4 regions of the Streptomyces sp. NPDC046939 genome follow, and region 1 is predicted to be linked to each of the others. Evidence: riboswitches for the same ligand, from Rfam matches in the RefSeq annotation. Region 1 holds a riboswitch; each other region holds the start of a gene.
What was found. A riboswitch is a leader RNA that binds a small molecule or an ion and turns the genes downstream of it on or off. The one in region 1 is predicted to bind cobalamin.
Positions count from the first base shown of each region.

Region 2: it holds a riboswitch for cobalamin, as region 1 does, so the genes downstream of both, metE (5-methyltetrahydropteroyltriglutamate--homocysteine S-methyltransferase) here and ABZ877_RS16105 (ABC transporter substrate-binding protein) in region 1, are expected to answer to the same signal.
Region 3: it holds a riboswitch for cobalamin, as region 1 does, so the genes downstream of both, ABZ877_RS03775 (HoxN/HupN/NixA family nickel/cobalt transporter) here and ABZ877_RS16105 (ABC transporter substrate-binding protein) in region 1, are expected to answer to the same signal.
Region 4: it holds a riboswitch for cobalamin, as region 1 does, so the genes downstream of both, ABZ877_RS04795 (ribonucleoside-diphosphate reductase subunit alpha) here and ABZ877_RS16105 (ABC transporter substrate-binding protein) in region 1, are expected to answer to the same signal.

Region 1 is NZ_JBEYWV010000013.1:16,163-18,353, reverse strand. Features, by position in the region: gene ABZ877_RS16110 (chemotaxis protein) at 1-399, opposite strand, end outside; cobalamin riboswitch at 558-755, shown strand; gene ABZ877_RS16105 (ABC transporter substrate-binding protein) at 820-1,854, shown strand; gene ABZ877_RS16100 (iron chelate uptake ABC transporter family permease subunit) at 1,851-2,191, shown strand, end outside.
Region 2 is NZ_JBEYWV010000006.1:1,439-3,629, forward strand. Features, by position in the region: gene metE (5-methyltetrahydropteroyltriglutamate--homocysteine S-methyltransferase) at 1-1,036, opposite strand, end outside; cobalamin riboswitch at 1,200-1,422, opposite strand; partial or broken gene ABZ877_RS08345 (3-hydroxyacyl-CoA dehydrogenase family protein) at 1,600-1,769, opposite strand; partial or broken gene ABZ877_RS08350 (TetR/AcrR family transcriptional regulator) at 2,112-2,191, opposite strand, start outside.
Region 3 is NZ_JBEYWV010000002.1:327,911-330,101, reverse strand. Features, by position in the region: gene ABZ877_RS03785 (GNAT family N-acetyltransferase) at 1-30, shown strand, start outside; gene ABZ877_RS03780 (inorganic diphosphatase) at 107-610, shown strand; cobalamin riboswitch at 639-859, shown strand; gene ABZ877_RS03775 (HoxN/HupN/NixA family nickel/cobalt transporter) at 890-1,981, shown strand.
Region 4 is NZ_JBEYWV010000003.1:168,486-170,676, reverse strand. Features, by position in the region: gene ABZ877_RS04795 (ribonucleoside-diphosphate reductase subunit alpha) at 1-942, opposite strand, end outside; cobalamin riboswitch at 1,070-1,206, opposite strand; gene mctP (monocarboxylate uptake permease MctP) at 1,735-2,191, opposite strand, start outside.

The DNA.
Region 1 (2,191 bases):
GAGGACCCAGTAGGGGCGCTGCGCGGCGTCGGCGGCGACGAGGTTGCGGGTGAGGAAGGTGTCCGCGAGCACGACGCGCTCGGGCACGGTCCGGTCGACGAGCCACGCCTGGTGCTCGCCGGGCGCCGCGAAGACCAGGAGGCCGTCACGGACGTACGCGAGGTCGATCTCGGCCACCGCGGCCTCCAGCTCGGCGACCACCTCGTCCCGGCGCTCCTCGGTCACGCCGGGGTCCGTGTCGAGCTGGCGCACGGCCTCGCGGACGAGGTTGTCGAGGCGGACGGGGTCCTGCGCGTTGGCGGGCTGCGTCCGGTGGGTGGGCATGGTCAGGGAGACGGCCGGGTAGGGCCGCGGCGCGCGCAGGTCCCGCAGGATCACCGGGTTCAACGAGGAGTGCATGCCTGAGTGCCCTTCTGCCGACGCCACGCCTTCGGTTGCCACCACGCTTCCCATGCTGGGCGCGGGCGGGCATGACCGCCATTCTTGGCGCGACGAGACGTGTGGCCGGTCCGGCGGGGGCGGTGAACGATGGTGGGGGGGGCCGGGCAGGCCCGTGATACGTTCCGTAAGCCAGTCGTACCTTTGTGCGTTTTCGAACGCGTACGGGTCAGGGAATCCGGTGGAAGTCCGGAGCTGACGCGCAGCGGTGAGGGGGACGGGCGGGGCCACTGCCACTGAGCCGCGTGCCGGTTCGGGAAGGCGCTCCGCCAGGACGATCCCGAGTCCGAAGACCTGCTGGCGGCCTCCGGACCGGCATCCGGCCGGGGGTGAACCGTAGGCCGGCTCCGCGTATGGGCCCTGGACGCTTAAGGAACACCCGTGCCCTTCGCACGTCGACTCCGCCCCCTCGCACCGCTGCTCGCGGGCGCCTTCCTCCTCACCGCGTGCGGCAGCGGCGGCGCGGGCCCGGCCGGCACCGCCAAGGGTGCCGACGCCGCCGTCACGCTCGACAACTGCGGCGCGAAGGTCCGCGTCGCGCACACCCCGCGCCGCGCCGTCGCCCTGGACCAGGGAGCGGCGGAGATCATGCTCTCCCTCGGCCTCGCGGACCGGATGGCGGGGACGGCGACCTGGACCGACCCGGTGCTCAAGGGGCTGGAGAAGGCGAACGCCCAGGTGCCTCGGCTCGCCGACCGCTACCCCTCCTTCGAGAAGGTCCTCGACGCCGAGCCGGACTTCGTCGCCGCCTCCTTCCAGTACACGCTCGGCAAGGGCGGCGTCGCACCGCGCGAGAAGTTCGGGGAGCTCGGCGTGCCCGCCTACCTCTCCCCCAGCGACTGCGCGGGCAAGGACAACAGCGGCGACGGCGACGGGGTGCGTACCAGCGCGCTGACCATGGACACCGTCTACGGCGAGATCCGCGACCTGGCGCGGATCTTCGACGTGAGGGAGCGCGGCGAGAAGCTCGTCGCGCGGCTCAAGTCCCGTGTCGCCGAGGCGAGGGCGGGGGTCGACGGCCACGGCGTGAGCGTCCTGTACTGGTTCGCCAACTCCGACTCGCCCTACATGGCCGGGTGTTGCGGCGCGCCCGGCATCGTCACCAAGGAGCTGGGCGTGCGCAACGTCTTCGACGACACGCGCGAGGAGTGGCCGCAGATCAACTGGGAGACGGTCGCGGACCGCGACCCGGACGTCCTGGTCATCGGTGATCTGACGCGCCGCTCGCAGTCCGCCGAGTCCGCCGCGCAGAAGATCGGGTTCCTGGAGTCCGACCCGGTCACCAGGAACATGACGGCCGTACGGAAGGAGCGGTACGTGCTGCTCAGCGGGCAGGCCCTGAACCCCACCATCCGGACCGTCGAGGGCGTGGAGAAGGTGGCCGCCGCGCTGCGCGAGTTCGGCCTGGACACGTGAGACACGTGAGCGCGGCGGTGATCCGGCCCGCCCTCTGCTGGGCGGCGGGCCTGGCGGTGCTCTGCGCGTCGGTCGCCGTCGCCATCACGATCGGCCCCGCGCACATCCGCGTGGCCGACGTGTGGTCGGCGGTCGGTGCCCGCCTGGGCTGGGGCACCTCGGACCTCTCCCCGATCCGCGACGGCATCGTGTGGAACCTGCGGCTGCCACGCACCCTGCTCGCGGCGGTCTGCGGCGCGGGGCTCGCGGTCTGCGGCACGGTGTTGCAGGCGCTGCTGCGCAACCCCCTCGCCGACCCGTTCGTGCTCGGCGTCTCCTCGGGTGCCTCCACCGGGGC
Region 2 (2,191 bases), on a different contig from region 1:
CAGCGGCGTCCAGCGGCACGTGCAGCAGGGAGCAGGAGGCGGCGACATCGACGCGGTCGGCGAGCCCGAGGAGGGTGCCGAGGGTGGACAGCGACTTGTGCAGGTCGTTGATCCAGATGTTGCGGCCGTTGACGATACCGGCGACCAGGCGCTTGCCGGGCAGCCCGCCGACGGCGGCCAGGGCGTCCAGGTTGGCGGCGGCGGCCTCCGTGAAGTCTAGCGCCAGCCCTTCGACCGGTGCCTTGGCAAGGACGGGAAGGGCGTTGCCAAGCCGGTCGAAGTAGGAGGCGACGAGCAGCTTGGGCCGGTCGGTGAGGACGCCGAGGTCGCGGTAGGCACGCTCGGCCGCGTTCAGCTCGGCCGGGGTGCGGTCCTGCACGAGGGCGGGCTCGTCCAGCTGGACCCACTCGGCGCCCGCCGCGCGCAGGTCGGCGATCACCTCGGCGTACACGGGAAGCAGCCGGTCCAGGAGAGTGAGCGGCTCGAAGTCGGCCGGCACGCCGGGTGCGGGCTTGGCGAGCAGGAGGTATGTGACGGGGCCGACCAGCACGGGCCGTGCGGTCAGGCCCTGGGCGAGGGCTTCTTTCAGCTCGGCGACCTGCTTGGTGGAGTCGGCCGTGAAGACGGTGTCGGGGCCCAGTTCGGGGACCAGGTAGTGGTAGTTGGTGTCGAACCACTTGGTCATCTCCAGCGGAGCGACCTCTTGGGTACCGCGGGCCATCGCGAAGTAGCCGTCCGTAGCGTTCGCCGCGACGGCGGCGCGGTGTCGCTCGGGGATGGCTCCCACCATGACGGTGGTGTCGAGGACGTGGTCGTAGTACGAGGAGTCGCCGGTGGGTACCTCGTGGATGCCGGCGCCGGCGAGGTGCTGCCAGTTGCTGCGCCGGAGCTCGGCGGCGGTGTCCCGGAGGGCGTCAGCGGTGACGGTGCCCTTCCAGTAGCCCTCGATGGCCTTCTTCAGTTCACGGTTCTGGCCCTGGCGGGGGTAGCCGTACACGGTGGCCCGTGCTGCCGCGGCTGCGGACTTCGATGTCACGGAGATCTCCTTCGCGAGATGAATTTCCCTGGTGATGGGACGAGAGCGCGAAGGGAATGACGAACCGGACGGCCACGACCCCGCGCGGCAAAAGCACGGTCGTACCGTCTGGTGTGTACGCCGACCCGCCCTCGAGGTCACCGGGATGTCCGCGCACGGAATGGTCCGCACGCGGGCAGTTGGCAGGTCTTCGGACTCGCGGGCACGCCCTCCATGACGGAGGACACCTACTGGCCGTCGCTTCCCGGGTCCGGTACGTCGGACCCAGTGCGTGTGACGGCGGTCGTTCTCGCTCACCGCTGCGGGGCAGTCCCGGATTCCCACCGGGTTCCCTCTTACGACACCCCGCCTGGCGGACGGGGCGAACCAGCTGCTGCGGTCAGCCTACGGGGTGGCGCCGCGAAAGGAAGAGCACCGTCCAGAATCCGGAAGGTGAGGAAGAGCGTGCCGAAAGAGGTACAGCGAAGAGCGGGAAGCGCCGCACTCGCACTTCCCGCCCTTTCCCAGTCGCGCCGCGCGGGCCCCTCACCCCTGCGGCGGTGCGAGCCCCTCAGCCCTGGTCGCGGGGCGTGGAGAGATTCGCGGAACTCGTCGTGGAGGGAATCGGCGATCGAGGCGACGGTGTCCAGGCCGATCAAGTCGGCGAGCTTCAGCGGACCCACAGGGTGGGCGCAGCCCAGTTCCATGCCCGCGTCGATGTCAGCGCTGTGGCGAACCCGGACTCCGCCATCCGCCCGGCGCCGTGGGCCAGGGCGGGCCTCGGCCAGCCCCTTCCCCGCGCACCCGAGCGCCGAATCGGCCGCGGTGGGGATCGGGGATGCGATGCGGGGTGCGGAGGGGCGGAACACTTGGCCGGGTCCTTGGTCCAGCGTGGGGCAGACCAGGCTCAGGCCGCCATCAAGCGGCCCAGATTGCGTGACTTGCACTGGAGGGCGGCTGCCCAAGCCTCCTCAGAGGAAACCGGGGCCGCCGGGACCTGAACATCGTTGAGACCGCCGTTTCCTGCTGGCTGCCAGTTCACCGCGATCCCTGCCCTTCCCGCCAGGACCAGCATCGTGGCGGTGGTACTCAGCACGTCCGGGACGCCCCAATGGGCCATGAGCACCAGGATCAGACCGTCGACGACGAAGCCGGGACGCGGCCGACCGGCCTCCT
Region 3 (2,191 bases), on a different contig from region 1:
CTCGTCTTCCCCATCGCCCCCGCCGTCTGAGGGGTTCCGCCCCCGGCCCGCGCGGCGCACACTCGGTGGCAATTCGAGCGGGCGGCAATGCGGCAAGGAGGCCACATTGGGCGGCAGCGAGACGCGCGGCGACGCGTTCGACGTGATCGTGGAGATCCCGCAGGGCTCCCGGAACAAGTACGAGATGGACCATGAACTCGGGCGGATCCGGCTCGACCGGATGCTGTTCACCTCGACCCAGTACCCCGCGGACTACGGCTACGTACAAGGCACCCTCGGCGGCGACGGCGACCCGCTGGACGCGCTCGTGCTGACCGGCGACGCGACGTTCCCCGGCTGCGTCATCGAGTGCCGGGCCATCGGCATGTTCGTGATGAGCGACGAGAAGGGACCGGACGAGAAGATCCTGTGCGTGCCCGCGCACGACCCGCGCCACGCGGAGACCCAGGACATCGAGGACCTCCCCGAGTTCGACCGCCTGGAGATCACCCACTTCTTCGAGGTCTACAAGGACCTGGAGCCCGGCAAGTCCGTGGAGGGCTCGCACTGGGAGGGCCGGGACAAGGCGTACGAGGAGATCCGGCGGGCGCGCGAACGCCGGGAGGGGTAGCCGCCCGAGGCGCCGCGGAGCCCGTCCTCTAAGGTGGGCGGGCCGTGGTGCTCGGGAAGACCGGTGACGGCCCCCAGGGGTCAAGTCCGGAGCGGCCCTCGCCACTGTGATCGGGTTCCGTACCGCCCTCGGGCCGGTGCGGAGCACGCCGTTCCACCAGGCCACTGGCCGCCTCCGGGCGGCTGGGAAGGCAGGAGCGGCGGCGCATGCCCGTAAGCCAGGAGACCGGCCACGGCATCTCACGAAGTGATCCACGAGGTGCTGGAGCGTGATCAAGGCATGACCCTGCCCGGGAACCCCTCTCCCTTCCGCTGGCGCCGGGAGGACACCGTCCGTACGGCGGGCCTCCTGGCGGTGATCGCGGCGCTGCACGTCGTCGCGTTCGGCGTGCTGTTCCTGCTGGTCGTCCCCGAGCACTACGAGGTCGGGGACAAGGCGTTCGGCATCGGCCTCGGCGTCACCGCGTACACGCTCGGAATGCGGCACGCGTTCGACGCCGACCACATCGCGGCGATCGACAACACGACCCGCAAGCTGATGGCGGACGGCAAGCGGCCCGTCTCGGTCGGGTTCTGGTTCGCGCTCGGCCACTCCAGCGTGGTCGTGGCGATGGCGGCGCTGGTGGCGGGCGGCGCGGCGCTCGCCGGAACGCTGCTGAACGACGAGTCCCGCACCCACCAGGTCCTCGGCGTCGTCGGCACGACGGTGTCGGGCACCTTCCTGTACCTGATCGCGGCGCTCAACCTGGTGGCGCTCGTCGGCATCCTCCGGGTCTTCCGGGCGATGCGCGAGGGCACGTACGACGAGCGGGAGCTGGAAGCGCACCTGGATTCGCGGGGCTTCATGAACCGCGTCCTCGGCCGCTTCACCAGGTCCATCACCCGCCCCGGCCAGATGTACCCGCTGGGCTTCCTCTTCGGCCTCGGCTTCGACACGGCGACCGAGGTGACGCTGATGGTGATGGCGGGCAGCGGAGCGGCCGCCGGCCTCCCCTGGTACGCGATCCTGTGCCTGCCCCTGCTCTTCGCGGCGGGCATGAGCCTGTTCGACACCCTGGACGGCACGTTCATGAACTTCGCGTACCAGTGGGCGTTCTCCAACCCGGTGCGCAAGGTGTTCTACAACCTCACGATCACCGGGCTCTCCATCGCGGTCGCGTTCTTCATCGGCACGATCGAGCTGGTCGGCGTCCTGCACGAGAAGCTCGCCCTGACGGACGCCGTGACCGGCTGGATCGCCGGCCTCGACCTCGACAACGTGGGCTACGTCATCGTCGGCCTGTTCGTCGCGGTGTGGGCGGCGGCGCTCGCCTACTGGCACCTGGCCCGGGTCGAGCAGCGCTGGTCGGCGCGGGTCGCCGAGGGTGGTTAGCGGCGGGCTGGTGGGCCTGGCGTGACCAGGGCGCACAGGGGGGCGCGCGGAAGCGGGCCGTTCGGCCCTCGGAGGAGGGTCGACCGGCCCGCATACTCCACCGTCCCCACTGGGGATACTTCTCAGCAGAGCCTCCCGTGCCCTCGCTCTCCCGCCGCGGCGCACGGTCGAGGCCCGGGCCCGCCGGTCGCAGGAGGGGGAGCTGCAATC
Region 4 (2,191 bases), on a different contig from region 1:
GAACTCCTCGATGTCCGAGTGCCAGGTCTCCAGGTAGACGGCGGCGGCGCCCTTGCGGCGGCCACCCTGGTTCACGGCGGCGACCGAGGCGTCGAGGGTCTTCAGGAACGGGACGATGCCGTTGGAGTGCCCGTTGGTGCCCCGGATCAGCGAACCCCGGCTGCGGACGCGGCTGTACGAGAGCCCGATGCCGCCGGCGTGCTTGGAGAGGCGGGCCACTTGGTGGTAGCGGTCGTAGATCGAGTCCAGCTCGTCCAGCGGGGAGTCCAGCAGATAGCAGCTCGACATCTGGGGGTGGCGGGTGCCGGAGTTGAAGAGGGTGGGCGAGGACGGCAGGTAGTCCAGGCGGCTCATCAGGCCGTACAGGTCGGCGACCTCGTCCAGGGCGCGTACGGAGTCGTCCTCGGCCAGACCGGCGGCCACGCGCAGCATGAAGTACTGCGGCGTCTCGACGACCTTGCGGGTGATCGGGTGGCGCAGGAGGTAGCGGCTGTACAGGGTGCGCAGGCCGAAGTAGCCGAAGCGGTCGTCGGCGCCGGTGTCGACGAGCGCGTCGAGCCGTGCCGTGTGGACGCGGGTGAACTCGGCGGTGCGGTCGGCGATCAGGCCCTCGCGGTGGCCGACCGCGATCGAGGCGGTGAAGGAGGTGACGCCCTGCGAGGCGGCCTCGGCGGCGATCGTGCGCGTGAGCAGGCGCGCGGCGAGCCGGGAGTAGACCGGGTCCTCGGAGATCAGCCCCGCCGCGGCCTCCGTGGCGAGCTCGCGCAGCTCGGCCTCGTCGGCGCGGGCGCTGCGGCCGCGCAGCGCGGCGGCGGCGACCCGGCCGGGGTCGGCGCCGGTGAGGTCGGAGGTCAGCTCGGTCAGGGTGCGCAGCAGCGCGGTGCCCGGGGCGTCTTGCTCCGCTGCGGCTGAGACCGGTTCGGCGGGCGGCGCGATGGTCACGTGGGGGCTCTCCCTCGCTCGGCTCGGGGCCCGGCGGGGAGGAGTGGCTCGGGCGCCCGCACGCACGGCGGCACCCTCGTCACCGGCCCATTCCGCGAGGCCCGGACGTCGTCACCACCCGCGCCGGACGGCTCGGGTGGGCTGCGGCAGGTCGTCGGACTCACGCGGGCGCGCCCTGAATGCGCGCTACGTACACCGTTGCGGGACAGCTCCGGATTCGCACCGGATTCCCCTGCGGCTGCAGCGAGAGCGAGCATACATGTTGTGCCGGGTGGGAGGGGCGGCCCCATATGTTGTGTCGCCCCGGGCGAGCCGAGGTGCCGGGGGTCGCGAGGTGGGGGCCGTCGCTGGGTGGGGCGCGGGGTCGTGGTGCCCGGGGTTGTCACGTCGCCGTGCGCGGGGTCGTGGTGCCCGGGGTTGTCGCGTCGGCGTGCGCGGCTCGGGGCGGTCCGGCACTCGATCGGCACGCGCGCGTGGCTGCGAACGACGGGCCTGCGCGAGTGAAGCGGCCCGTCGCTGTGTGGCGTGGGGCGGTTCCGGCCCGGCGCCCGTTGCTCGCGCCGGCGGTATCTGCGCTCGGGCGCGAACGACGGGCCCTGCGTTCGCCGCTCCGTGGTGCAGGGCGGCCCCGGCCCCTGTTGTCTGCGGCGCCCTCGGTGGCGCCGTTCGGCGTTGTCGGGGTGGCGCCTTCAGGGCCGTACGGCCCGTGGGAGGGTCGGCACGCGCGCGTGGATATGGCGAACGGGCCCCTCCAGGAGTGGAGAGGCCCGTTCCGAGTGACGTACGACTTGGTCAGTGGCCGGAGCCCGCTCCGACCACCGGCGGGAGGTCCGTCTGGACGCCCTTGTCGCCCGCGTCGGCGGTGTAGTCGCCGGGGGACGTCTCGTCGATGCCCTCGGGAGCCTTCGCGGCCTTCAGGACGAAGGTCAGGACGACCGTCACGATCACGTTCAGGACGAACGCGGTCAGGCCGATGTACCCGATCTCCCCGATGCCGGGGATCTCCTTCGAGGACCCGCCGAAGTGCTTCTGCGTCGGCGAGGCCACCCCGTACGCGGCGAGCGTGCCGTACACCATGCCGACCGCCCAGCCCGCGATCAGCGCCCACCGGTGGAGCCAGCGGGTGAACAGGCCGCCGACGAGCGCCGGCATGGTCTGCAGGATCCAGATGCCGCCAAGGAGCTGGAAGTTGATCGCGACGGTCTTGTCCATGGTGAGGACGAAGACGAGCGCCCCGACCTTCACGAGC